DNA from 3 places in the Pseudomonas triclosanedens genome. Region 3 is predicted to be linked to each of the others. Evidence: predicted binding sites of a transcription regulator. Region 3 holds the regulator's gene; each other region holds the start of a gene.

Region 1 (2,234 bases), 1.7 Mb from region 3:
CAGGGTGTCGGTCACCCGGTCGATCACCGAGAGATTCGGCAGGGTCTGGCTGGAAACCTGGGAAATCGCCTCGCCGGTCACCAGCGCGTTGAGCTCCAGGCGCTCGGCCACGCGGCTGGCGGCGCGCAGCATCATGCGCTTGAGCGTCACGCCCATGTAGCTGTCGTCGACCTTGGTGAGAATCTCGCCGACCACTTCCTCGAACGGCACGCTGACGAACAGCACACGCTGGGAACGACCGAACTTCTCCCACAGGTAGTGGGCCACTTCCATCACGCCCAACTCATGGGCGCGGCCACCGAGGTTGAAGAAGACGAAGTGGCTGATCATGCCGCGGCGCATCATCTGGTAGGCCGCCACGGTGGAGTCGAAACCACCGGACATCAGCACCAGCACCTGCTCCAGAGCCCCCAGAGGATAGCCGCCCAGGCCCGGATGCTGGGCGTGGATCACGTAGAGGCGGTCATGGCGGATTTCGATGCGCACTTCCACTTCCGGGTTCTTCAGCGACACACCGGCCGCGCCGCAGTGCTGGCGCAGGCCACCGCCGACGTAGCGCTCGACGTCGATGGAGGTAAAGGGATGCTTGCCGGCGCGCTTGCAGCGCATGGAGAAGACCTTGCCCGGCAGCTTGTCGCCGAAGTGGGTCTTGCACTTCTCCAGGATGTCGTCGAAGTCCCCCAGCGGGTACTCGTGCACCTCCAGGAAGTGGCCGATGCCCGGCGTACAGGTCAGGCGCTCGATCATTTCGCGCAGGACCTTGGGATCGGCAACCCGGGTCTCGACCTCGAGGTTGTCCCACTCGCCTTCGACCAGCAGTTCGGGATCGAGGTCGCGGAGCACCGTGCGAATATTCTTCGCCAGCTGGCGGATGAAGCGCTTGCGCACCGGCCTGCTCTTGATGGTGATTTCCTGGAAGACCTTGACGATGAGTTTCATGCGAACCGGGCGAAAGCCATTGGAGAGAAAAAAAGGGGCAAGATTATATCTGAAATTGCTCAAGACTTGAGCAGATTTCGGCGAGATTCTTTCGAGTGCACCAAAGTGGACGAGTGCACCATGACCAAGCACCGAAACGGTGCACAATTGCCGTGCAATTCCCTGTCATGCGCGCCGAAGGCCCTGATTTACGGGCTTCTGCACGTTTGCGGGCACTGGCACGCAACTTGCTCCCTTGTGAGGCAGGTTGCCCTGGCTGAGTATTCACGCCCGGCATCATCCGTTACTGGGGTACGAACCCTCAGACTCAAACCCTCCTGGAGGACAGCATGGCGTACAAGTCGCAACAACTGATCAAAGACCACGATGTGAAGTGGGTTGACCTGCGCTTCACCGACACCAAAGGCAAGCAGCAGCACGTCACCATGCCGGCCCGCGACGCCCTGGACGATGACTTCTTCGAAGCTGGCAAGATGTTCGACGGTTCCTCCATCGCCGGCTGGAAAGGCATCGAAGCCTCCGACATGATCCTGCTCCCGGACGACAGCACCGCCGTGCTCGATCCGTTCACCGAAGAGCCGACCCTGATCCTGGTCTGCGACATCATCGAGCCGAGCACCATGCAAGGCTACGAGCGCGACCCGCGCAACATCGCCAAGCGCGCCGAGGAATACCTGAAGTCCACCGGTATCGGCGACACCGTATTCGTTGGCCCGGAGCCGGAGTTCTTCATCTTCGACGAAGTGAAGTTCAAGTCCGACATCTCCGGCTCGATGTTCAAGATCTTCTCCGAGCAGGCTTCCTGGAACACCGACGCCGACATCGAGACCGGCAACAAAGGTCACCGTCCGGGCGTTAAAGGCGGCTACTTCCCGGTACCGCCGGTCGACCACGACCACGAAATCCGTACCGCCATGTGTAATGCCCTGGAAGAAATGGGCCTGACCGTGGAAGTTCACCACCACGAAGTGGCCACCGCCGGCCAGAACGAGATCGGTGTGAAGTTCAACACCCTCGTTGCCAAGGCTGACGAAGTGCAGACCCTGAAGTACTGCATCCACAACGTGGCCGACGCCTACGGCAAGACCGTGACCTTCATGCCCAAGCCCCTGTATGGCGACAACGGCTCGGGCATGCACGTGCACATGTCCATCTCCAAGGATGGCAAGAACACCTTCGCTGGCGAAGGCTATGCCGGCCTGTCCGACACCGCCCTGTACTTCATCGGCGGCATCATCAAGCACGGCAAGGCCCTGAACGGCTTCACCAACCCGGCCACCAACTCCTACAAGCGT
Region 2 (2,234 bases), 930 kb from region 3:
CGAACATCCCGCTGGTCTGACTCATCGACTGCATCGTCTGCATCATCGAGGTGTACTGCTTGAGGTAGCGCGCGTAATAGCTGTCGTACTGCTTCTGCAGCGTGTCGTAGTCATCGTTCACGCGGCGCAGGCTGTTGTTCAGCGTGTCCTTGCGGGACTTCATCACGCCATTGGTGGCGTTGGTGTACAGCGCCAGGTTCTTGTCCACGCTGTCGAGCAGGTTGCCCTTGCCGACGAAGAGCTTGTCCAGGCCCTCCGGGTCGGCGGCGATGGCTTTCTCGAAGCGCGTCGAGTCGAGCGTCAGCTTGCCGTTACGGTCGGCGCTGATGCCGAAGTTGATCAGGTTGGCGCCACCGAAGGAGGTGCGCAGCAACTGGTTCAGGCTGTTCTCGATGGCGCGCACGCTGGAGTCGCCGGCCAGGGCGCCACGGGCGTTGCCGTTCTGGTCGCCGCTGGCGGTGAGCGTATCGATCTGGCTGGCCAGGGCGTTGAACGCATCGATGAAGGTCTGCACCTTCTTGGTGGTCGAGCTCTTGTCCTGATCGATGGTCATGGAGATCGGCAGCTCGCCCGCCTTCTGCGCCTGGGTGAAGGTGACGCTGACGCCATCGATGATGTTGTCGTAGGTGTTGCTGTCGTTGGTCAGCAACATGCCGTTCTCGCCACCCAGACGAACGCGGGCGTCCTGCCCCTTGGACAATTCCTGCGGGTTGGCCAGTGCGTTCTCGAAGGCGTTGTTGGCGGTGGAGGTGCCGCTGAGAGTGATGCCGATGGCATTCGCCGCGCCGCTCTTTTCCGCGCCGAGAACCAGGGACACCTGGCCATTGCTGCGCACCAGTGTGGCTTTCACGCCGGTGTTGTCGGCGGCCTTGTTGATCGCCGCGGCCAGCTCTTCCATCGAGTTGCTGCCGTCGCCGTCGCTATCGATCTTGCTCAGGTCGATGTCGAAGGATTTGCCATTCTGGGTCAGGGTCAGGGTGCCCTGGGTATCGATATCGCCGGCCTGCAGGCCGGAGAAGGACATCTGGTGAGAAGTGGCCAGTTGTTCGACGAAGAAATCGTACTTGCCGGCCACGGCAGTGCTGCCCACCTTGGCGCTCAGGTAGCCGTCCTTGCTCATCGTGGCGCTGTTGACCAGCATGCTCGCGTCGGTGCCGTTGAGGCCCTTCACAGCGCTGGAGAAGGTCTTGAGCGCGGACTCGAGCGCGGTCACGGCAGAGAGCTGCGACTGGTACGAAGCCTTGTTGCGGTCAGCCTTGTTCAGCCCGTTCTGGACCTCGTAGGTCGCCAACTGCTGGGCCATCTGTTTGACGTAGTCGGAATCTATGGTGGTCATCTGAAAACACCCCTTTGCTGCCCGAAGAGCAATATCGATGCCAATGGCCGGAGCCCCGTGCCACGGGGCTTTGCGGGAAATCCATGCAGAAGCCGGGCTTCCGCCCGGACGACCGTCGCGCGCACCGGGAAACGCTGTTTCCGCATGGCGCGCGCAGTCTTCGCTGCAAGGAAAAGGCGACCGCGGGGGCGCGTTGATTAAGCCCAGCCCGCGCAGGGGAAAATCGGCGGACAGAAAAAAGGCGGAGCACCTTGAGGTGCTCCGCCTTTTCAGTCACCGCCAGCGATCAGGCGAGTTTCAGCAGGCTCATGCCCAGCACCAGCATCGCCAGGCCAACCCAGCCACGCCAGACCAGGCGCTGGCCGAACAGCGCCCAGCCCATCGCCACGGTGGCGAGGATGCCGAAGCCGCCCCAGATGGCATACGCCACCGACAGCTCGATGCCGCGCACCGCCTGGGCCAGCGCGGTGAACGCGCCGAGCACGCAGAGGATCGAAGCGACGCCGATCAGGCGCTTGCGGAAGCCATCGGAGTACTTCAGCAGCAGGTTGGCGATCACTTCCAGAACGATGGCCAGGCCCAGCCAGGCCATCGGAATCAGGTCATGGTTCAGCATGTGGCGACCTCCATGTTGCCCTCGCGCTTGCCGCTGCGGGTGCCGGATTTCACCAGCAGGATGCCGGCGATCATCACGGCCAGGCCCAGAGCCTTGTCCAGGCTCAGATGCTCGCCGAGGAAGAAGGCGCTGACCAGGGTGATCAGCACGATGCCGATGCCTTCCCACAGGGCGTAGGCCACGCCGACCGGTACATGCTTGATGGCCAGCGACAGGAAGTAGTACGACAGGCCGATCATCACGTACATCAGCAGCAGACCCGCGACCGGGTACAACGCATGG
Region 3 (2,234 bases):
GTCAGGATTTGCTCGAGTCGAATCATAGGGAGAGGGTTAACGAACACCAACACCCTGTTGGCGCTCGAGGTATTTTTCCTTGTGCTTGATCAGTTGGCGGTCGAGCTTGTCGGTGAGCAGGTCGATGGCCGCGTACATGTCTTCATGTTCAGCACAGGCCACCACTTCGCCGCCGGCGATGTGGAGGGTGGCTTCGATTTTCTGCTTCAGTTTCTCGACCTCCATGATGACCTGAACATTGGTTATCTTGTCGAAGTGGCGCTCCAGTCTGCCGAGTTTTTCGACGACGTAGTCGCGCAGGGCGTCGGTCACATCCAGTTGATGTCCACTGATGTTGACTTGCATACCGCTTTCTCCTTATTGCCCGTGTGTAAGTGGCAGGTTATGGGGCCTGCCGCCGGAACACCTTGGCGTGGGTCAACGTCATACCAGTCGCTTGCGTTCGCTGGAGGGAGCAATCCCTAAGGACTCCCGGTACTTGGCGACGGTGCGACGTGCCACTTGAATGCCCTGTGCCTCCAGTAAACCAGCGATCTTGCTGTCACTCAATGGCTTTTTCGGACTTTCAGCCGCGACCAGTTTCTTGATGATCGCGCGGATCGCGGTGGAGGAGCACTCGCCACCTTCGGAGGTGCTGACGTGGCTGGAGAAGAAGTACTTCAGCTCGAAGATGCCACGCGGCGTGTGCATGAATTTCTGCGTAGTGACGCGCGAGATGGTCGACTCGTGCATGCCCACGGCTTCGGCGATATCGTGCAGGACCAGCGGCTTCATGGCCTCTTCTCCGTACTCGAGGAAGCCACGCTGATGCTCGACGATTTGAGTTGCCACCTTCATCAGCGTTTCGTTGCGGCTCTGCAGGCTCTTGATGAACCAGCGCGCTTCCTGCAACTGGTTGCGCATGAAGGTGTTGTCCGCGCTGGAGTCGGCGCGGCGCACCAGGCCGGCGTACTGCGAGTTGACCCGCAGGCGCGGCACCGCTTCCTGGTTCAGTTCCACCAGCCAGCGTTCGTTATGCTTGCGAACGATGACGTCGGGCACCACGTATTCGGCTTCGCCGGACTCGATCTGCGAGCCGGGGCGCGGGTGCAGCGACTGGATCAGTTCGATGGTTTCGCGCAGCTCATCTTCCTTGAGCTTCATACGGCGCATCAGTTGGCTGTAGTCGCGGCTGCCCAGCAGGTCGAGGTGGTCGGAGACCAGTTTCAGCGCTTCGGCCAGCAGGTAGGTATTGGCCGGCATCTGGCGAAGCTGCAGAAGCAGGCATTCGCGCAGGTTGCGAGCGCCGACGCCGGCGGGTTCGAGTTGCTGCACGCGGCGCAGGACGACTTCCACTTCGTCCATCTCCACGCCCAGTTCCGGGTCGAGGGAGGAGATGATGTCGTCGAGGGATTCTTCGAGATAGCCGTCGTCGTTGATGCCGTCGATGATGCTCAGGGCGATCAGGCGATCGGTGTCGGACATCGGAGCCAGGTTCAGTTGCCAGAGCAGATGGCTTTGCAGGCTTTCGCCGGCGGAGGTGCGGGAGGTGAAATCCCACTCGTCATCATCGTTGCTGGGCAGGCTGCTGGCACTGGTCTGATATATGTCTTCCCAGGCAGTGTCGACAGGCAGTTCGTTGGGAATGCGTTCGGCCCACTGGTCCTCGTCGAGGCTGTCGGCGTTGGGGGCGGTGCTTTCCTGGTAGCTGTCCTGAGAATTGCCGCTGGCGCTGGAAGGGGGGCTGTCGTCACCGTCGGCCAGGGGATCACTGTTGTCGTAGTCGTCGCCTTCTTCCTGGCGCTCCAGCATCGGGTTGGACTCCAGGGCTTCCTGGATTTCCTGTTGGAGGTCCAGTGTCGAGAGCTGGAGCAGTCGGATGGCCTGTTGCAGCTGCGGAGTCATCGTCAGCTGCTGGCCCATCTTGAGGACGAGCGATGGTTTCATGGCTGGAACTAGGCACCTTGTTCGCTGGCGCGAAGCGCGCCATATCCACGACTACGGACACCGGGGTGCCGCGAGGAAGCAAATTATATGCCTGAGTTTGGGCGCTTTGCCTAGGGGCTGTCGACCTTTCGTTACAACCCCGCATTCCGCCTGGCCGGGCGCGGCACGAAGCGCGACACCGGGTGAGGTCCCGGGTCGTGTGAAAAGCGGGGAACGCCGCCTGGCGACGGCCTTGGGGTCAAAGGCGGAACTCGTGCCCCAGGTACACTTCCTTCACCAGGTCGTTGGCGAGGATGCTCTCGGCGCTG

What was found. Region 3 encodes sigma-54, which starts transcription at its own class of promoters, with help from an activator protein. Its sites were predicted from a motif close to ANTGGCATNNANNTTGCTNT; they were not measured.
Region 1: a site for sigma-54 is predicted at 1,154-1,173, ahead of glnA (glutamate--ammonia ligase). Genes of this name have one in related genera too.
Region 2: a site for sigma-54 is predicted at 1,362-1,381, ahead of fliD (flagellar filament capping protein FliD). Genes of this name have one in related genera too.

Annotation. Positions count from the first base shown of each region.
Region 1 is NZ_CP113432.1:5,714,232-5,716,465, forward strand. Features, by position in the region: gene thiI (tRNA uracil 4-sulfurtransferase ThiI) at 1-939, opposite strand, end outside; gene glnA (glutamate--ammonia ligase) at 1,269-2,234, shown strand, end outside.
Region 2 is NZ_CP113432.1:235,414-237,647, reverse strand. Features, by position in the region: gene fliD (flagellar filament capping protein FliD) at 1-1,336, opposite strand, end outside; gene mdtI (multidrug/spermidine efflux SMR transporter subunit MdtI) at 1,623-1,952, opposite strand; gene OU419_RS01095 (SMR family transporter) at 1,946-2,234, opposite strand, start outside.
Region 3 is NZ_CP113432.1:1,166,725-1,168,958, forward strand. Features, by position in the region: gene ptsN (PTS IIA-like nitrogen regulatory protein PtsN) at 1-26, opposite strand, end outside; gene hpf (ribosome hibernation-promoting factor, HPF/YfiA family) at 37-345, opposite strand; gene OU419_RS05505 (RNA polymerase factor sigma-54) at 424-1,926, opposite strand; gene lptB (LPS export ABC transporter ATP-binding protein) at 2,165-2,234, opposite strand, start outside.